Regions from separate parts of the Enterobacter cloacae complex sp. IR5418 genome, predicted to be linked through region 1. Evidence: predicted binding sites of a transcription regulator. Region 1 holds the regulator's gene; each other region holds the start of a gene.
The links. Region 1 encodes LexA, which represses DNA repair genes until DNA is damaged. Its sites were predicted from a motif close to TNCTGTATGTACATACAGNA; they were not measured.

Region 1 (6,903 bases):
TGATTGACGGGTTTGCACTCAACAACCAGAAGGTAATGGCGTAGCGCTGCAACGTCTCACGGGCACCGGAAGCCAGCAGCTGCAAGGTACGAGAACGTGACGGGTTGATATGCAGTTCGTCATCGCTGATGGTAATCAGCCCCTGACGATGCATCTCTGCGGTCATTTTATCGAGTTCTGCCGCCAGCTCATCTTCACTCCAGCGCAGGAACAGCTCCGCTTTCAGCATCGGGTAGATGGCCTGAATGTGGCGCAGCAGCTCCTGACGTGAAATACGGCGATGCTGGGTAATAATGGCCGCCATCAGCGACGGCAGCATCAGCATATGCGTGATGTTGTTACGGTAGTAGGTCATCAGCACGGCCTGCTCGCGCGGCAGAATGATGATGTCACCAATCGTATCTTTCTCGACTTCGAACTTGTTCATCTGCAACGCGTGATCGATAAGCTCGCTGGCAGTGGCAGACGGTACGGTCGAATCCACGGAATACGGCACGTTGCGCATGATGTCGAGGTAGCAATCAATCTGCTCGGTCAGCTGCTCACGGGTCAGTGAACGCTGGCGAGAGGCCAGAAGCGCGGTACAGCACAGGTTCATGGCGTTTGCCGCACCGGCATTGTTGATGCGTACCATCAGCTCGGATGCGATGCCGTTGACCGTTGGCGTCAGCCAGGCCGGACGTACCGCCTCGATAGGATCGATAGACTCGCGCCACTCCGGAACATGATGGTTCAGATATGTCATCAGCGGCAGGGGTTCGCCAAAGTTAACGTATCCCTGGCCGAGGTTGCGCAATTTACTCAGCCCACGCAGCATCTGCGGCAGACTCTCTTTCTCTTTGGTCGCACCGCGCAGTTCTTTCGCGTAGGTGCCCACTTCCATCACGTGTTCATACCCGATGTAGATAGGCACCAGCGTGATAGGACGCGTACCGCCACGCAGCATGGCCTGAATGGTCATCGACAGCGTGCCGGTCTTCGGATCGAGCAGACGACCGGTACGGGAGCGCCCCCCTTCAACAAAGTACTCCACGGAATAACCGCGGCTGAACAGCTCGCCCAGATACTCCCTGAAGACGGTGGAGTAGAGCTTGTTGCCCTTGAAGGTACGGCGAATGAAGAAGGCACCCAGACGGCGGAAAATCGGGCCTGCTGGCCAGAAGTTCAGGTTGATACCGGCAGCAATGTGCGGCGGCACCAGCCCCTGGTGATAGAGGACGTAAGAGAGCAGCAGGTAGTCCATGTGGCTGCGGTGGCAGGGCACGTAGACAATCTCGTGGCCGTCGTGCGCTAACTGACGCACGCGCTCGGCGTTGTGGACGTTAATCCCCTGATAGAGGCGGTTCCACGTGAAGCCGAGGATACGGTCGGAGAGGCGAATCATCTCGTAGGAGAAGTTCGCGGCGATCTCTTCCATCAGCGCGATTGCGTTCTGCTGCGCTTTCTCGTGCGAAATTTTCTTGCTGCGCGCTTCGTCTTCTACGGCACGGGCAATCGCTTTGGAAGCCAGCAGCTTGTTGAAGAGATCCTGACGTGCCGGGAGACGTGGCCCAACGGCCGCCAGACGCTGACGTGCAAAGTGCATACGCGCAACGCGCGCCAGCTTTTGCGCAATAATTTTGTCGGTGCCGTGTTCATCCGCCATGCGGCGCAGTGAAACGGAAGGCGAGAAGCGGACAAAGCTGTCGCGTCCCAGCCAGGAGACGGCGAAGAACTTCTGAATGCCGTTGAGCATACGCAGCGGCGGGTTCTCTTCCCCTTTTTCGCGTCCCGGACGACGCCCAAACATTACCGACACCGGCACCATCTGCACGTCCAGTTCGGGGTTGCTGCGGTGCAGATCGAGGTAATCATGGAACAGCTTAATGGACTCTTCTTTCGGCGTGTAATAGGTGAACACGCGCGGTCCGCCATGGATGAACACGTAGCGCGGCAGCAGCGTACCGTCGACTTCCAGCGGTTCAAGCGGGTCAGGTAAATCATGCGCCAGACATTGAGCGCGAAGCGTAAGCAGGTCTGCCTTCGAGTTATAAGGCAAAACGTACATAATCGGGCGCGACGTATCGAGCCCTAATTCCAGCGCGGGTTCTGCTGGGATAGACTTACTTTTTACCAGTACGCTTAATGGTAAATTAAGTAATTTGTAGTAAATTCGTGGCCAGCCGGACATAAACGATGTAAAGCCTCTGGTTAATAATGCAATTGCGGCGCAAGGATAACAGAAAGCGCGCAAAATTTCTGTTGTTACCCGTCATACTTCAGGTTGCAGCGAAACGCGCTGCGCCTGTAGTAACTGACGCTATTTATCATAAAAGGTTCTTTTAATGGCCAATAATACCACTGGGTTAACCCGAATCATTAAAGCTGCCGGTTATTCATGGAAAGGTTTCCGCGCCGCATGGGTTAATGAAGCCGCTTTCCGCCAGGAGGCGGTTGCCGCAATCGTTGCGGTTGTCATCGCCTGCTTCCTTGATGTTGATGCTATCACCCGCGTACTGCTCATCGGATCTGTCCTTCTGGTGATGATAGTGGAAATTCTTAATAGCGCTATTGAGGCCGTTGTGGACCGGATTGGGTCGGAATTCCATGAACTGTCTGGCCGGGCGAAAGACATGGGTTCCGCTGCCGTACTGCTGTCGATTATCACTGCGGCGATCACCTGGGTCACGCTGCTTTGGTCGCATTTCCGATGAGCCTCGAGGAATAATTAAGTCCCTGGTTTTTTGTGCAGTTTTTGGTTCCAAAATCGCCTTTGACTGTATATACTCACAGCATAACTGTATATACACCCAGGGGGCGGTATGAAAGCGTTAACGACCAGGCAGCAAGAGGTGTTTGATCTCATTCGGGATCATATCGGCCAGACGGGTATGCCACCCACGCGTGCAGAAATTGCACAGCGTCTGGGCTTCCGTTCTCCTAATGCTGCCGAAGAGCACCTTAAGGCGCTGGCGCGTAAGGGCGTGATTGAGATTGTTTCCGGCGCATCACGCGGCATTCGTCTGCTGGTGGAAGAAGAGACCGGTATTCCGCTGGTGGGCCGCGTGGCCGCAGGTGAACCCCTGCTGGCACAGCAGCACATCGAAGGGCACTATCAGGTTGACCCAGGCATGTTCAAGCCGAGCGCCGATTTCCTGCTGCGTGTTAGCGGGATGTCCATGAAAGATATCGGTATTCTGGATGGCGATCTGCTGGCGGTACACAAAACGCAGGACGTGCGTAACGGCCAGGTCGTGGTAGCGCGCATTGACGATGAAGTGACGGTTAAGCGCCTGAAAAAACAAGGTAACACCGTTCAGCTTCTGCCAGAAAACAACGAATTCTCCCCGATTGTGGTGGATCTCCGCGAGCAGAGCTTCTCCATTGAAGGCCTGGCCGTCGGCGTTATCCGCAACGGTGAATGGCTGTAATCTCTTCCTGACAGGCTGTAGTTTCTCTACAGCCTGGCCTATTTTTGATTCCGGTACTTTCCATGGCATTGCTAACTTCTGCCGATAAGGCGTTGTGGCGTCTTGCGCTACCGATGATTTTTTCCAATATCACCGTTCCTCTGCTGGGGCTGGTGGATACGGCGGTAATCGGGCATCTGGATTCGCCGATTTATCTGGGCGGTGTCGCGATCGGCGCAACGGCGACCAGCTTCCTCTTTATGCTGCTACTCTTTCTGCGCATGAGTACGACAGGCCTGACGGCTCAGGCGTATGGTGCAAAAGATCCCCTCCGTCTGGCGCGTGCGCTGGTTCAGCCGCTTATCCTGGCGTTCGGTGCTGGCGCGTTAATCGTTCTGTTGCGAACGCCGCTGATTGATCTTGCGCTGCATATTGTGGGTGGCAGTGATGCCGTACTGGAGCAGGCCCGGCGGTTCCTCGAAATTCGCTGGCTCAGCGCGCCCGCGTCACTGGCAAACCTGGTCCTGCTGGGCTGGTTACTGGGCGTACAGTACGCCCGCGCGCCGGTGATCCTGCTGGTGGTGGGCAATCTGCTTAACATTGTGCTCGATCTCTGGCTGGTGATGGGACTGCACATGAACGTCCGGGGCGCAGCGCTGGCCACGGCAATTGCCGAGTACGGTACGCTGCTGATCGGTTTGTGGATGGTCTGGCGCGTGCTGGCGATGCGCGGTATCTCGCTTGCGCTGCTGAAAACGGCCTGGCGCGGTAACATTCGTAAGCTGCTGGCGCTTAATCGCGACATCATGCTCCGTTCGCTCCTGCTGCAACTCTGCTTTGGCGCATTAACCGTGTTTGGTGCGCGTCTTGGGCCAGAGATCGTCGCGGTCAACGCAGTGCTCATGACGTTATTGACCTTTACCGCTTACGCGCTGGATGGTTTTGCTTACGCCGTGGAGGCACATTCAGGGCAGGCCTATGGCGCGCGTGAAGGCGGCCAGTTGCGTGAAGTCTGGCGTGCTGCCTGCCGTCAGGCGGGTCTGGTGGCCCTGGTATTTGCCTTCGTTTACGCCTGTTTTGGCGAGCATATTGTCGCACTGCTGACCTCAATACCCGCGCTACGTGAGCTGGCCGATCGCTACCTTCTCTGGCAGGTGGTTCTACCCGTGGTGGGCGTATGGTGCTATTTGCTGGACGGGATGTTTATTGGCGCCACGCGGGGGGCGGAGATGCGCAACAGCATGGCCGTCGCTGCGGCGGGGTTCGGCCTGACGCTGCTGACCCTGCCATATCTCGGTAATCACGGTCTGTGGCTGGCGCTGGCGGTCTTTCTTTCACTGCGTGGCCTTTCGCTGGCCGTTATCTGGCATCGTCACTGGCGAAACAATACCTGGTTTCCAGCTTCGCACGATATATCGTAACGGTTAAAGATTCCGAATATAAAAACAACTGCCGAATCCTTAACTACAATAATAATCACGTCCAGCAGAAAAGAACGAAGCGGACGATACTCATAGACGCTTAACACGAGGACACGATTATGAATAAAGACGAAATCGGCGGCAACTGGAAGCAATTCAAAGGTAAAGCGAAAGAACAGTGGGGTAAGCTGACAGATGACGATATGACCGTCATTGAAGGTAAGCGCGATCAGCTGGTAGGTAAAATCCAGGAGCGCTACGGTTACGAAAAAGATCAGGCGGAAAATGAAGTCAAAGACTGGGAAACCCGTAACGACTACCGCTGGTAACCGGCACTATCCCCAAGGGCGGCTATAAGCCGCCTTTTTCTTTGGCTTTAACGTGGCTTTTTCTTCACCAGAATAGAGTGATCGTGCTGACAGGCGTCCTGATGGCGACATGACTCCACCTCCACGCAGGCAGAACATAAGCCGTGGGCTTCGATCACGTTATGGCGCAGCGCAAAGCCCATTCTGGCTGCCAGCGTATGCATAATATCTTCTACCCCTTCCGCACACTCCTCCTTCACCACGCCACAGCGATCGCAGATAAACATGGCGGACGTGTGAGTCGGCTGGTCAAAAAGATGGCACAGCACATAGCTGTTGGTTGATTCCACTTTATGCACAAACCCTTGCTCCAGCAGAAAATCCAGCGCCCGATAGACGGTCGGTGGCTTTGCCTGCGGCTCGCTTTCACGCAGCAGGTCGAGCAGATCGTAGGCGCTGATGGCACCCTGTTGCAGGCTCATCAGACGCAGTACCTCAAGGCGCTGCGGGGTCAGGCGCACATTGCGTTGCGCGCACAGCTTTTCAGCTTGCGCTAACAGCTCTTTTGTGGACTTGTCCATCGGGCACCTCGGATATGGTAAGGGGTGAAAACCCTCACTTTATCATGTTCTGCTAAAAACACCGAGATCCGCCAGGCTGTGCTATACCTGACGCATCGCAAATCGGGAGATCGCATAATGAAAAGACCTGACTGTATTCGGCACTGGCGGGACGTGGAAGGCGCCGATGACGCAACGTATCCTGACAGCAACGAACGTTTTTCTGTTGGCGCGCCGCTGGCCCGAAAGCTGGGACTGGGCCGCATTGGTATTCACCATGAACGGCTGCCGCCCGGACGCCGCACGTCTTATCCGCATGCGGAAAGCGACGAAGAGGAGTTTGTTTACGTTCTGGAGGGTTACCCTGAAGCCTGGATTAATGGCTATCTGTGGAAGCTCGAACCCGGAGACAGCGTGGGGTTCCCTGCCGGGACGGGCGTGTGCCATACCTTTATCAACAATACCGATGAAGAGGTGCGCTTACTGGTGGTGGGTGAGGCCAATAAAAAACATAACCGCATCTACTATCCGCTCAATCCGGAGTATGCCGCGACGCGCGAAGACCGCTGGGTGGACCATCCGCCGCAGTTTTTTGGGCCGCACGATGGAAAACCTGGGCGAAAATAATTTCCTCTTCTATAAATATTGATGGCCGTCACATATTACAACAGGCCGGGATGGAATTTAACTTAAGGAAATAGCGGGTCTTTTTGCACTTATTCACAGCAATAGTTCGTTCCTGTTTGGGTGATAACAGACAGGGTTAACTAATAACAAACTATTTACGAGCACACTGTGAAAAAACATTTTAAATTTTCGATGGTTAGCATTGCTGTCTCCTTTTTTATGGCAAATCAGGCGGGAGCAGCCAATACCTGGACGGAAGCGCGCAGTGACGCAATGGGTGGCACAGGCGTCGCGGCAGGGAGCTATGGCAGCGGGGCGTTAATCAACCCCGCATTGCTGGCAAAATCTAAGCCCGAGGATGATGTGACGGTCATTTTGCCGTCCGTGGGCGTGCAGATAACTGATGAAGACAATCTTCAGGACGAGATTGATACCATTAACGACAAAATCAATCATTACAAGGATGTGGTTGATAGTCTGACGCCCATTGAAGTTATCACCAATCCTCTAGGTTCGATTAATCAGTTCCAGGGCGCAGCGAAAGATCTCGCCGATGAGCTGGACTACCTGAAAGGCAAAACCGCACGCGCCACCGCAG
Region 2 (6,903 bases), on a different contig from region 1:
TCTTTGAGACAAAGCCCGGTGGCGAGGTAAAAGCAAAACGGTAACCTTTTGGTTACCGTTTTTTATTGGTTTCTCCCTCTCCTGTGGGAGAGGGCCGGGGTGAGGGCTACAGGCCGCCCAACCGGGTATGGTTGTTTACGCCGGTATCTGGTCGATCTTACTGCTGCGCGACCACACGCGGTGGGCGGCGAGCAGGTCAAACAACCGGGTCATAAACGCATCGTCAACATTATCACCTTCGACAATACCTTCTTCCCCTTGATCCGGTACCTTCAGCAGAGATTTAAACTTCCGCGCATCGCCTGCCAGGGCGATTGGCTTCAGGTGCTTATAGGCTTCCAGCAGATAATAGGCGGCATCGCCATTGCCGAGCAGACTCTCCACGTCGCCGCACGGCATAATCACCGCATCAACGGTCAACGACGGTGCCCCGGCGAAGGTCGCGGCAATCGGCAGGACGGAGCCATCGTCGGCCGTCACTTCGCCCATACGTGAGTAAAGCAGTTTGGCATGCACGCCCTGGGTTTTGAGCGCCTTCATGATCCCCAGCACGTCGCTGGCGCGGGGTTTATCGTTCAGCAGGATAGCCACCACGCGGCCTTTAATTGACCCGCCAGGTACAGCATACAGGCTCAGGGAAGGATCCTTCTTCAGCCCGTTCACGTCTTTTGGCGGTGCGGCATGGCATTGCTCGTCAGTCAGCGTGATGCCGAGATTATTCGCCACGCCCTGCGCGAGCTGAATATCAATGTGCGCCAGATGGTCGACCACGCGCTCACGAATATAGGTTCGCACCACTTTGCTCAGTTCAAAGCTGAAACCGCCGATAATGTGCTGCTGTTCAATCGGGGTCTGGCTGTTCCAGAACAGGCGAGGATGAGCGTAATACTCACCAAACGACGGGCTGCGCTCACGAATTTTTGTTCCATCCACGCGCTCCTGATACGACTCGAATCCGCCACGTTTTGGCCCCGGTGGAGTTTCACGCGGCCAGTTATCGTTAATGGAGTTCGGTTCGTAGTTTGCCGGGTTGGTATCGATATCCTGGCGATGCATTCCGTCACGCTGGAAGTTATGGTACGGGCAGGTCGGACGGTTGATTGGGATCTCGTGGAAGTTGGGACCACCGAGACGGCTGATTTGCGTATCGGTGTAAGAGAACAGACGGCCCTGGAGCAGCGGATCGTTGGTGAAATCCAGCCCCGGCACAATATGGCCCGGGTGGAACGCAGCCTGCTCATTCTCTGCGAAGAAGTTATCCGGGTTGCGATTAAGCACCATTTTGCCCACCAGCTGAACCGGCACCAGCTCTTCCGGAATAAGCTTGGTTGGATCGAGCAGGTCGAAGTCGAATTTGAACTCATCCTCTTCCGGGATCAGCTGCAACCCCAGTTCGTATTCCGGGTAATCACCGGCTTCAATGGATTCCCACAGTTCGCGGCGGTGGAAGTCCGGATCGCGCCCGGTGAGCTTCTGCGCTTCATCCCACACCAGGGACGCTTTCCCCGCGACCGGTTTCCAGTGGAAACGCACGAACGTTGCCTTGCCTTCGGCATTGATCAGACGGAAGGTGTGGATCCCAAACCCTTCCATGGTGCGATAGCTGCGTGGTATCCCCCGGTCAGACATCGCCCACATCACGTTGTGCAGGGTTTCCGGTTGCAGCGAGACGTAGTCCCAGAAGGTGTCATGCGCACTTTGTCCCTGCGGTATGGCCCAGTGTGGCTCTGGTTTTACCGCATGGACAAAGTCAGGAAACTTATGCGCATCCTGAATGAAGAACACCGGAGTGTTATTCCCGACCAGGTCGAAAATACCCTCCTCGGTATAGAATTTGGTGGCGAAGCCGCGGATATCACGCACCGTGTCAGCCGAGCCAGCGCCGCCCTGTACGGTAGAGAAGCGTACAAATACCGGCGTGATTTTGTTCGGGTCGGAAAGGAAATCCGCTTTCGTGATCTCTTTCTGGCTCTTGTACGGCTGGAAATAGCCGTGCGCCGCTGAGCCGCGCGCGTGAACGATACGTTCAGGGATACGCTCATGGTCGAAATGGGTGATTTTTTCCCGCAGGATGAAATCTTCCAGCAGCGTCGGGCCGCGCGTTCCGGCGCGCAGGGAGTTCTGGTCGTCGGCGATACGCACGCCCTGATTGGTGGTCAGCGCATAACCTTCACCCCCTTTGCGATGCGGGTCGAGAGATTTTAACTTCTCGTTATCCGCATCGGGTGACTTCATGCTGCCCGGCGCAGTCGGTTGCTCGCCCGGCGCCGAAGGGCCAGGGGAGAGTTTATGAGAACCATCCGCAGGGGCGAGTGAGTCCATTCCCGGTTGAGATTCTTCGGTGCCATGAATGGGGGCTTGATGTGGTTTATCGTTGTTCGACATTGCACGCTTCTCCTTAGTTCGTTCCTGAAAAACCTATTAAGGATAGAACAATGTGATGAATTAGCAGGCGAACTAAGCGTTTTCAGATAAGTGATTAGCGAAAGGAGCCATCTGCCACACGTCAGGCGCGACGGGTGGGGGGAGAATCGGCTATGATAGAAATTTCCTGCTTTAAGAATTTGTTTTAGTGAACCCGTCGCTTATGAAACCTCTTCGTCAACAAAACCGCCAGGTTATTAGCTATGTGCCCCGCGTTGAACCCGCGCCGCCTGACCATGCCCTGAAAGTGGATGGTTTTCGCGATGTCTGGATGTTACGGGGTAAATACGTTGCCTTCGTGCTGATTGGCGAGCACTTCCGTCGCTCCCCTGCGTTTTCGGTGCCAGAATCGGCGCAGCGATGGGCAGTGCAGACCCGTCAGGATGAAGAGGTTGAAGAATAACAGCCATAAAAAAACCGCCCGCAGGCGGTTTTTTTCTTTCAGCAGTGATTAACGATGTGCCAGTTCGGCATCTTCTTCACTCTCGAGAATCGTTTTGTCGGTCTGCTTCAGCCACTGGCTGGTCAGGGTGCCAGCCGTCATTGAGCCGCTCACGTTCAGCGCGGTACGACCCATATCGATCAGCGGTTCAACAGAGATCAGCAGGGCAACCAGCGTCACCGGCAGTCCCAGCGCAGGGAGAACGATCAGCGCAGCGAAGGTCGCGCCGCCGCCCACGCCCGCCACACCGGCGGAGCTAATGGTCACGATACCGACCAGCGTCGCAATCCAGACCGGATCCAGCGGGTTGATACCCACGGTTGGGGCAACCATCACGGCCAGCATCGCTGGGTAGAGGCCCGCACAGCCGTTCTGCCCGATGGTCGCGCCGAAGGAGGCCGAGAAGCTGGCGATAGACTCCGGTACGCCCAGACGACGGGTCTGCGCTTCCACGTTCAGCGGGATAGAGGCCGCGCTGGAACGGCTGGTGAAGGCGAAGGTCAGCACTGGCCAGACTTTGCGGAAATATTTCAGCGGGCTAACGCCGTTCACGCCCAGCAGGATACCGTGCACAACAAACATAATGCCCAGCCCCAGGTACGAAGCAATCACGAAGCTGCCAAGCTTGATAATGTCTTGCAGGTTCGATCCTGCAACGACTTTGGTCATCAGCGCCAGAACACCGTACGGCGTCAGTTGCATGACCAGACGCACCAGCTTCATCACCCAGCTTTGCAGGGTATCGATGGCAATGAGTACGCGCTCGCCTTTCGGCGCATCGTCCTTCAGCAGCTTCAGTGCAGCCACGCCCAGGAACGCCGCGAAAATCACCACGCTAATAATGGAGGTTGGGCTTGCACCGGTCAGGTCAGCGAACGGATTCTTCGGAATGAAGGAGAGCACCATCTGCGGCACGGTCAGATCGGCCACTTTACCCACGTAATTGGTCTCAATCGCCGTCAGACGCGCGGTTTCAGCGCTACCCTGCACCAGACCTTCAGCGGTCAGGCCAAACAGATTGGTCACCAGCACACCCACCAGCGCGGCAATCAGCGTGGTAAAGAGCAGGGTACCAATGGTCAGGAAACTGATTTTACCCAGTTGAGAAGCATTATGCAGACGGGCTACGGCGCTCAGAATAGAGGCGAACACCAGCGGCATAACGATCATTTGCAGCAGCTGTACATAGCCGTTACCGACAATGTTGAACCACTGAATGGAATCTTTCAGTACCGGGCTATCGGAGCCGTAAATGGCGTGTAAGGCCAGGCCAAACACCACGCCCATGACCAGACCGACCAGTACCTTTTTCGCCAGGCTCCACTGTTTGTGGCGAGCCTGGGCGAGAAGCAATAGCAATACGACGAACACGACAATGTTCGCGATGAGTGGAAAATTCATCCCCGTTCTCCTGATTTATTATACGGCCGGTTTTTACCGAACCTGTTGGCGCAAGGTTATCAGAAGTGTGATGTCGCGCTTATATCCATATGGAATGGTTTATGACAAAAGTGATTATATTGTCGGTTTAATGTTCAATCTGGTGATTAATAAAACGATTGAACTGAAATTGCAGCGAGTTGATCATCTGCGATGACCAGCGCACTGCACCATTTTCGGGCAATGTCTGTGGCATCCAGATGGCATACGCAAACAGCGCCATGCACAGAACGCGCTCCAGCTGGTTGCCTTTTTGCGGTACAAGGATCGGAAGGCGGAAACGCCAGCGGCAAGGCCAGAGCAGCGGTACACCCGCTGGCGTCAGCATATCGGCGAGGATATGGCTTAAGTAGCCGAGCACCATGCCCTGAATGGCATCCGCCGGGACGATCCAGCTCTCCGGAACCTTCAAATAGAAGAGTGTAAGCAGGCCAAACACGGCCAGCAGGCTGTGGGTGAACCCGCGATGACCAAAGGCTCTGGCGATGGGTTTTGAAATCCACTTCAGCCGCTGACCAAGGAATGATTTGGGATGATCAATGTCCGGCAGCAGGCAGGTCAGCACGGCAGAAGGGACAATATGCCACCAGTCCCCCTGTGCCAGCACAGGGGTCAGTTCAGCGTTTTTGGCAAACACTGCACAAGCAAGTGAAAAAAGCAGGTGGCCTTCCGCCGTCATGATAAAAATAAAACCCGGTAAACTGTCGATTCATACAGTATAGGGTTTTTATACAGTGTGCGAAAGAGGTGACGGTGTAACTCTTTGTCACAAACGCGCGGCTAGCGGGCCAGCCAGCCACCGTCTACGGCGAGGGTATGGCCGTTAACGTAATCGGACGCTGACGAGGCCAGAAACACCACCGGACCCTGCAAATCTTCCGGCAGTCCCCAGCGGCCCGCCGGAATACGGTCAAGGATTGCCTGGCTACGTTGCTCATCATCGCGAAGTTGCCGGGTGTTATTTGTCGCCATATAGCCCGGCGCAATAGCGTTCACGTTAATCCCCCACGCTGCCCATTCGTTCGCCAGCAGGCGGGTGAGGCCCAGCACGCCGCTTTTGGAGGCCGTGTAAGAGGGCACCCGGATGCCGCCCTGGAAGGAGAGCATGGAGGCAATGTTAATGATCTTGCCGCCCTGACCCTGCGCAATAAACTGTCTGGCCACTGCCTGGGAGAGGAAAAAGACCGATTTCAGATTGAGATCGATGACCTCGTCCCAGTCCTTCTCGTTAAATTCCAGCGCATCGGCACGGCGGATAGTGCCAGCATTGTTAACCAGAATATCGATGCGTCCCATCTCAGCGACTGCGGTATCCACCACGCTCTGAATGCTCGCCTGCTTGCCAAGATCGGCGCGGATCGCAATAAAGCGACGTCCCAGTGCCGTCACGCGCGCTGCCGTTTCGTCAGGAACTTTGCGGTTAACTCCCACGATATCGCAGCCTGCCTGGGCGAGGGCAATGGCCATGCCTTGCCCCAGACCGGTATCGCACCCGGTTACGATCGCCACTTTTCCTGCCAGAGTAAAAGCATCCAGTATCATACGTGCCTCAGAAGTCAGATTATTGTCATTCTGCACGTAAGGATAGGAGTCTGGAATGAGAAAAGCAAATAAAGTAAAACGATGTTTTGATTTTGTGATGCAGGCAGCCGAAGCTGCCTGAAGGAGCATTACTCCCCGCGCAAATGGCGGGCAGTCAATTCTTCAAGAGACGTCAGCCTGACATCCGCGAGGGCAAAACGGGGATCGTGTCGGCCTTCTTCAGCCGGTACAACGATAGAGCGCATACGTGCAGCTTTAGACGCCACCATGCCGTTAACTGAATCTTCCAGCGCCACGCAGGTAAGCGGATCCAGTCCCAGTTTTGCGGCGCAATCCATATACACCTGCGGATGCGGTTTGCTGTAAGGAAGCTTTTCGGCCGAGGCCAGCGCGTCGAAGCTGTCGCGCAGCCCGAACATCGTCAGCACTTTTTCCAGCATATGCAGCGGTGAGGCGGAGGCCAGCCCCACTTTTAGCCCTTGCGCCTTGCACAGGGCGATAGCGTCATGTACGCCCGGTAACAGAGGCTTATACTCTTCTACGAGGGAGATAGCGCGGTTGATAATACGCGCCGTGACTTCGTCGCGATCCGGGCCAACCCATGGCTGGTGGGTATACCAAAGATCAACCACCATATCGATGCGCAGCCCCAGGGTATCGGGAAGCTCGTTACGGCGACTGATATCGACGCCAAGGCTGGCCATCACGTCCAGTTCAGCCCGATCCCACAGGGGTTCGGAATCAATCAGCAATCCATCCATGTCAAAAATAGCGGCAAGAATCTGGCGCGGTGTCGACATTACAACATCTCCTTATCTTGGGGGGTAAGACGAACGGTGCTAAGCACAAGCAATTTAGCATATTGTATTCAAAGATCGGGCGAAAATGACCGACAGCAGGTAGACTTAGGCACAAATAACGCGTCTTTATGAAGAGGAACGAATGACGTATCAACAGGCTGGACGCATCGCGGTCTTAAAACGTATTGCTGGTTGGGTTATTTTCATTCCCGCCCTGATTTCAACGCTGATCTCCGTACTCAAATTTATGTACGA
Region 3 (6,903 bases), on a different contig from region 1:
GGGATTTTTCCCTATGACAATCGCCCGGCCTGGGTGAACTGTCTGCTGCGATTTCTCACTACGCCCCCGAAACGCACGTTACGCCTGGTGGTCAACGCCGGGCACGGCACCGCTGGTCCGGCGCTGGATGCCCTTGATGAGGGCCTGAAGCGTGCGGGCGTGCCGGTCGAGTTTATCCGTATACATCACCAGCCAGATGGCCGCTTTCCCGCTGGCGTACCTAACCCCATGCTGCCGGAAAACCGACAAAGTACCCGGCTGGCCGTCATCGAACATCACGCGGATGCTGGCATCGCCTGGGACGGTGATTTCGATCGCTGCTTTTTCTTCGACGAGCGCGGAAATTACGTTGAGAACTATTACCTGGTGGGGCTGTTTGCTGAACATTTTCTGCGGCGCTATCCCGGCAGTCGCGTCATTCTGGACCCCCGCTTAATCTGGAACACGCTCGACGTGGTCGCACACTGCGGCGGTACCGCAATCGTCAGTAAAACCGGACATGCCTTCATCAAAGCCCGGATGCGCAAGGAAGACGCCATTTACGGTGGCGAGATGAGTGGCCATCACTATTTTCGCGATTTTAACTACTGCGATAGCGGCATGATCCCGCTGATCCTGATGCTCCAGATCCTGGGCGCGGCCGCGCAGCCGCTCTCTCATTGGGTGCGCCACGCGCAGGCCCGCTACCCGGTGTCTGGCGAGATCAACCTGACGGTCAGCGACCCGGCTGCCCTCCTCCATGACGTCGCCGCGCACTATGCCCCCGCCGCAGCCGGACGCGACGACTGTGACGGCCTGAGCCTGGCCTTCGCAGACTGGCGTTTTAACCTGCGCGCCTCCAATACCGAGCCGCTGGTTCGCCTGAATGTTGAAACGCGGGGAGATGCCGCCCTGCTTGTCCATAAAACCCATGAAGTTTTGATGCTGATTTCTGCCCTGCAAGCGGCTAAGGAGACGTTATGACCTCTCTGTCATTACGGCATATTCATAAAAAGTACGATAAAAACGTCATCGTGGCGGATCTGTCACTGGAGATAGCCTCGGGAGAATTTATCGTTCTCGTTGGCCCCTCCGGGTGTGGGAAATCGACGCTGCTGCGCATGATTGCGGGTTTAGAGACGCCCGACAGCGGCATGCTGATGATGGGCGATGAGGATGTCACCCATCTGGCGGCGGGCAAGCGAAGCCTGTCGATGGTTTTCCAGTCCTACGCCCTCTATCCGCATATGACCGTGCGGGAAAACCTCGCTTTTGGCTTGCGTAATATCCGTACCCCGGAGGCCTGCATTGCGCAGCGCATCTCTCATGCCGCCGCCATGCTTAGGCTGGACGAACTGCTCGACCGGCTTCCGCAACAGCTATCCGGCGGCCAGCGCCAGCGCGTGGCGATAGGTCGTTCTATCGTCCAGCAGCCCGCGCTATTCCTCTTTGACGAACCGCTTTCCAATCTGGACGCCGCTCTGCGGGTTGAAATGCGCCAGGAGATCCAGCAGCTCCACAATACCCTGAAAAACACCATGATTTACGTCACGCACGATCAGGTCGAAGCGATGACGCTGGCCGACCGTATCGTGGTGATGTGTAAAGGCAATATTGAGCAGACGGGTACGCCGCTTGAGTTGTACAACGCCCCGGCGAACCGCTTTGTGGCTGAATTTATCGGGACGCCAAAAATCAATATGTTACCCGCCGTCTGGCAGCAGGGCGCATTGCATATCGACTCTGATACCGTTTTTCCGCTTTCGCGGCAGCCCGCAGGCATTCAGGAGGGGGCGCCGGTGTTTGTCGCGATCCGCCCTGAACACCTGCGTTATCAGCAGCCGGGGGATTTTAGCCTGACCGGAAAAACGCGGTTATGCGAACTGCAAGGGGATTCCACACTGGTGTGGCTGGACGTAGCAGGGCACGCCGTGTGTCTGAAATCCTTCCAGCAGTTGAGTCTGCCCCCGCAACAGCGCATTACGCTGACCGTGCAGGAGGCTCATCTGCATCTCTTTGACGCGGCAGGTCAGCGGATTGCATTGTCCGAAAATGCCGCCTGAGCGCGATGTCAGGCGGCAAGGAACGCGCAAACTTACGCCTGACGCAAGTTCTGCGCCGCCTGCACCATATTCGCCAGCGCCGCACGCGTCTCCGGCCAGCCGCGGGTTTTGAGTCCGCAGTCCGGGTTCACCCACAGGCGTTCCGCCGGAATGCGCTGGGCGGCTTTTTTCAGCAGCGCTTCAATCCATTCCACGCTCGGCACGTTCGGGGAGTGAATGTCGTATACGCCCGGCCCGATTTCGTTCGGGTAGTCGAACTCTTCGAACGACTCCAGTAGCTCCATGTCTGAACGCGAGGTCTCGATGGTGATCACATCGGCGTCCAGCGCGGCAATGGAATCCATGATGTCGTTAAATTCGCAGTAACACATGTGGGTGTGGATCTGGGTGTCGTCCTTCGCCACGGCCGCGTTGAGGCGGAACGCCTCCACGCCCCACTGTAAATACGCATCCCAGTCGCTACGACGCAGCGGCAAGCCTTCACGCAGCGCCGGTTCGTCGATCTGAATAATGCCAATCCCTGCCGCTTCCAGATCCGCCACTTCATCACGCAGCGCCAGCGCAATCTGTCTGGCGATGGTTTCGCGGGATACGTCTTCACGCGGGAACGACCAGCAGAGAATGGTCACCGGACCCGTCAGCATGCCTTTTACCGGCTTGTCGGTCAGAGACTGGGCATACTTCGCCCACTCCACCGTAATCGGTTCCGGGCGGCAGACGTCGCCGATCACTACCGGCGGCTTCACGCAGCGGGAGCCGTAGCTTTGCACCCAGCCGTTCTGGGTAAAGACGAAGCCGTCCAGGTGTTCACCGAAATATTCCACCATGTCGTTACGCTCGGCCTCACCGTGCACCAGCACGTCCAGACCCAGACGTTCCTGCTCGACGATCGCCTGCCTGATATGTTCCGCAATGCCGGTGCGGTAGTGATTCGCATCCAGGTTGCCCTTTTTGAAGTCCAGCCGCAGGCCGCGGATCTCGGTCGTCTGCGGGAAGGAGCCGATGGTTGTGGTGGGCCATGCGGGCAGGTTGAAACGGGCGCGCTGCGCTTCGGCGCGCACCTCATACGGGCTGTGGCGCTGGCTGTCCCGGGCGGTGATGGCCGCCAGACGTTTTTCTACTGCCGGGTTATGTACGCGCGTTGAGTGACGACGTGCCTGGATCGGGGCGCTCCAGTCGCTAATCGCTGCCGTGTCGCCGCTGTTCAGCGCGTCGCGCAGCAGGGCCAGCTCCTCACACTTTTGCAGGGCGAAGGCAAACCAGCTTTTCACCTCAGGGTCGAGGCGGGTTTCCACGCTCAGATCGATCGGACTGTGCAGCAGCGAGCAGGATGATGCCACCCACAATTCACGTTTGCCGACAATGTCCTTAATTTGTGCGTATTTCTCGGTCAGATCGGCACGCCAGACGTTACGACCGTTCACCAGACCGGCAGAAAGCAGCCACTCCGCAGGCAGCCGCTTATGCAGTTCTGTCACGTCGTCTTTGCCGTGAACGAGATCAACGTGCAGGCCCTGAACCGGCAGCGCGGTAATAGTGTCGAGGTTCGGCGTTACGCCCTCGAAATAGGTGGTCAGCAGCAGCTTCACCTGGCCCGTGAGCGCGTCATACGCCGGTTTAAAGGCATTCAGCCACGCCTGCGGCAGCTCCAGCACCAGCGCCGGTTCATCGATTTGCACCCACTGAATGCCACGCTTGCCCAGCTCAATCAGCACCTGTCTGTAGACCGGAAGAATATCGTTCAGCAGGCTGAGGCGGTCAAACTGTTCGCCCTTCACTTTACCCAGCCACAGGTAGGTGACCGGCCCCAGCAAAACGGGCTTCACCTGGTGGCCCAGCGCCAGCGCTTCGTCTACTTCGTCCAGAAGCTGGGTCCAGGTCAGCTTAAACTGCTGACCCTTAACGAACTCCGGCACCATATAGTGATAGTTGGTGTTAAACCACTTGGTCATTTCCGCCGCTGCCGCTGGCTCACCCGTTGGCGCGCGGCCACGGCCAATGCGGAACAGGGTATCGATATCCACCGATCCATCGCTGTTCTGATGACGAGCCGGCACGTTGCCCAGCAGCAGGCTGGTGGTCAGAACATGGTCGTACCAGGCGAAATCGCCCACCGGCAGCAGGTCTACGCCCGCCTGTTTTTGCTGATCCCAGTGGCGGGCGCGCAGCTCGCGCCCTACCGCCAGCAGTTCTTCGCGGGTAGCGTTGCCCGCCCAATAGCTTTCTTGCGCTTTTTTCAGCTCACGACGCAGACCAACGCGAGGGAAACCGAGAGTGTGAGTGCGGATTGTCATTTTTTCTTCCTCTAATGTGTTGTAAATCCTTTGGATTTTGAATTTAGGGAAGGCGGCAAGTTTGCTCATCCCCGGGAGCTTACATGAGTAAGTGACCGGGGTGAGTAAACGCAGCCAACGCACCATAAATTTAAAAGACGAAGGATTTTAGCCGTCCAGATGTTTACACTTCTATAATTGGCGGGTACTGTATATTCCTCAAGCGCAAAATGTTCATGGCGGAGTGAAGGACTTTCATGATCGAGATAAAACACCTGAAAACGCTACAAGCGTTGCGGAACTGCGGTTCTCTTGCGGCGGCGGCGGCCACGCTGCACCAGACCCAGTCTGCCCTTTCTCACCAGTTCAGCGATCTGGAACAACGCCTCGGCTTTCGTCTGTTTGTGCGTAAGAGCCAGCCTTTACGCTTTACGCCGCAGGGCGAAATTTTGCTTCAGCTGGCGAATCAGGTGCTGCCGCAGATTGCCAGCGCGTTGCAGTCCTGCAACGAGCCGCAGCAGACCACCCTGCGCATCGCCATTGAGTGTCACAGCTGTATTCAGTGGCTGACCCCCGCGCTTGAGAACTTCCGCCAGAAGTGGCCGCAGGTGGAGATGGACTTCAAATCCGGCGTCACGTTTGATCCGCAGCCGTCGCTTCAGCAGGGTGAACTGGATCTGGTGATGACCTCAGATATTCTGCCGCGCAGCGGTCTGCACTATTCGCCGATGTTTGATTTTGAGGTGCGTCTGGTGCTGGCCCCGGATCATCCGCTGGCTACCAAAACGCGCATCACGCCGGAAGATCTGGCAACGGAGACGCTGCTGATTTACCCGGTGCAGCGCAGTCGTCTGGATATCTGGCGTCACTTTCTGCAACCCGCGGGCATCAGCCCACAGCTGAAAAGCGTGGATAACACGCTGCTGTTAATTCAGATGGTGGCGGCCAGAATGGGGATCGCGGCGCTGCCGCACTGGGTGGTCGAGACGGTTGAACGCCAGGGTCTGGTGGTCACCAAAACCCTGGGTGAAGGACTGTGGAGCCGTCTGTACGCCGCCGTGCGCGACGGCGAGCAGCGTCAGCCGATTACGGAAGCGTTTATTCGCTCAGCGCGGAACCACGCGTGCGACCATCTTCCGTTTGTGCGGAGCGCGGAGCGACCCAGCGGCGATGTACCCACAGTGAAGCCAGGATCACCGATCCCCCAATAAGGAAACTCGGCCAGTGCGGCTGCTCCTGCCAGATGGCGAGGTTTACCAGTAGCCCCGCTGGCACATGGACGTTGTTCATGATCCCCAGCGTCCCGGCGTCTACCTGCGTAGCGCCGTAGTTCCACATAAAGTAACCCAGCCCCGACGCCACAACGCCCAGCCAGACCAGAACGCTCCATTGCACGGTAGTGGTCGGCAGCTTTTGCGGATTGCCGAGCATAAACCACGCCGCTACCGCGACAATCGCCGCGCCCATATAGAACCACGCAAACGCGTTATGCTGCGGCATCGGGCGGGTCTCCATCAGGCGTTTGTAGCCCACCATCCCGATGGCGAAGCTGATATTGGCGAGCTGGACGAACATCAGCCCGGTCCAGAAGTGATCGCTGACTTTGTCATAGCGAATAATCGCCGCGCCAATCACCGCCAGCGCGGCGCTCAGCAGGTATCCCCAGCGCAGACGGCGCTTGCTGAGCAGGTCGTAAATCAGCGTGATGTAGAGCGGCGTCAGCACGGTAAAGAGCAGGAATTCGGAGACGGACAGATAGACGTAGGCCCGGAAGCTGAACAGATACATGATGCCGAGCTGCATCGCGCCCACCAGCATATAGAGCAGGATCGTTTTCAGCGATTGTCCCCGCGTGCGCAGAAACGGCAGGAACACCAGCGCCGCCAGCCCTACGCGCATCAGCACGGAAAAGTAGCTGTCGACCGATCCGGCAAGGTATTCGCCAATCAGACTAAAGGAGAAGGCCCACAGGATAGTGGTGATAATGAGTAGCGCCACAATGCTTGTCTCTGAGAAAGAAGGAGAGGCATTGTAGCGAACTCTTTAGTTGACATCTGAACAATAAACAACCGAATGAAGATTATTCAAGGAACAGTTTGCGCAGATACTTAGGCACGGCGTTATCGCCGTTGGTGCCGATCACTTCCAGCTCCGGGTGCAGATCTTTCAGACGCTGGTGTGCGTTCTGCATGATGCAGCCTTTACCCGCCATCGAGAGCATCTCGGCGTCGTTCATGCCGTCACCAAAGGCGATGCAGTCTTTCAGATCAAAGCCCAGCCGTTTTGCTACCGCTTCCAGCGCATGGCCCTTGGAGACGCCGCCCGCCATCACTTCCAGACAGGTCAGGGTGGAGAAGCTTACGTTCACGCGATCGCCCCAGCGGGCGTTGATCGCCTGCTCCAGCGGCAGCAGCGCTTCATGGCTTTCACAGGTAAAGAACACCTTGCTGATCCCTTCAGGATCCAGCAAACCCGGCTCGTACAGTGAGTACTGGAATACGGCTTCCTTGAAGAAACGCATTTCATCCGGGCGATGACGGTTCATAAACCACTCGTCGTCGCGGTAAACGTTAGTGACGATATCCGGG

Region 2: the regulator LexA is predicted to act here: its motif matches at 5,006-5,025, upstream of ACOTX7_RS14355 (metal-dependent hydrolase).
Region 3: the regulator LexA is predicted to act here: its motif matches at 4,522-4,541, upstream of metR (HTH-type transcriptional regulator MetR).

Annotation. Positions count from the first base shown of each region.
Region 1 is NZ_JBMKHS010000014.1:33,710-40,612, forward strand. It holds gene plsB (glycerol-3-phosphate 1-O-acyltransferase PlsB) at 1-2,170, opposite strand, end outside; gene ACOTX7_RS12780 (diacylglycerol kinase) at 2,325-2,693, shown strand; gene lexA (transcriptional repressor LexA) at 2,802-3,410, shown strand; gene dinF (MATE family efflux transporter DinF) at 3,473-4,810, shown strand; gene ACOTX7_RS12795 (CsbD family protein) at 4,930-5,139, shown strand; gene zur (zinc uptake transcriptional repressor Zur) at 5,187-5,699, opposite strand; gene ACOTX7_RS12805 (cupin domain-containing protein) at 5,817-6,305, shown strand; gene traF (conjugal transfer protein TraF) at 6,498-6,903, shown strand, end outside.
Region 2 is NZ_JBMKHS010000017.1:38,747-45,649, reverse strand. It holds gene chbG (chitin disaccharide deacetylase) at 1-7, shown strand, start outside; gene katE (catalase HPII) at 136-2,385, opposite strand; gene cedA (cell division activator CedA) at 2,573-2,827, shown strand; gene tcyP (cystine/sulfocysteine:cation symporter) at 2,876-4,267, opposite strand; gene ACOTX7_RS14355 (metal-dependent hydrolase) at 4,395-4,985, opposite strand; gene kduD (2-dehydro-3-deoxy-D-gluconate 5-dehydrogenase KduD) at 5,087-5,848, opposite strand; gene hxpB (hexitol phosphatase HxpB) at 5,977-6,648, opposite strand; gene ACOTX7_RS14340 (YniB family protein) at 6,791-6,903, shown strand, end outside.
Region 3 is NZ_JBMKHS010000009.1:102,894-109,796, reverse strand. It holds gene ACOTX7_RS09790 (phosphomannomutase CpsG) at 1-963, shown strand, start outside; gene ACOTX7_RS09785 (ABC transporter ATP-binding protein) at 960-2,042, shown strand; gene metE (5-methyltetrahydropteroyltriglutamate--homocysteine S-methyltransferase) at 2,075-4,336, opposite strand; gene metR (HTH-type transcriptional regulator MetR) at 4,573-5,526, shown strand; gene ACOTX7_RS09770 (carboxylate/amino acid/amine transporter) at 5,414-6,313, opposite strand; gene yigL (sugar/pyridoxal phosphate phosphatase YigL) at 6,396-6,903, opposite strand, start outside.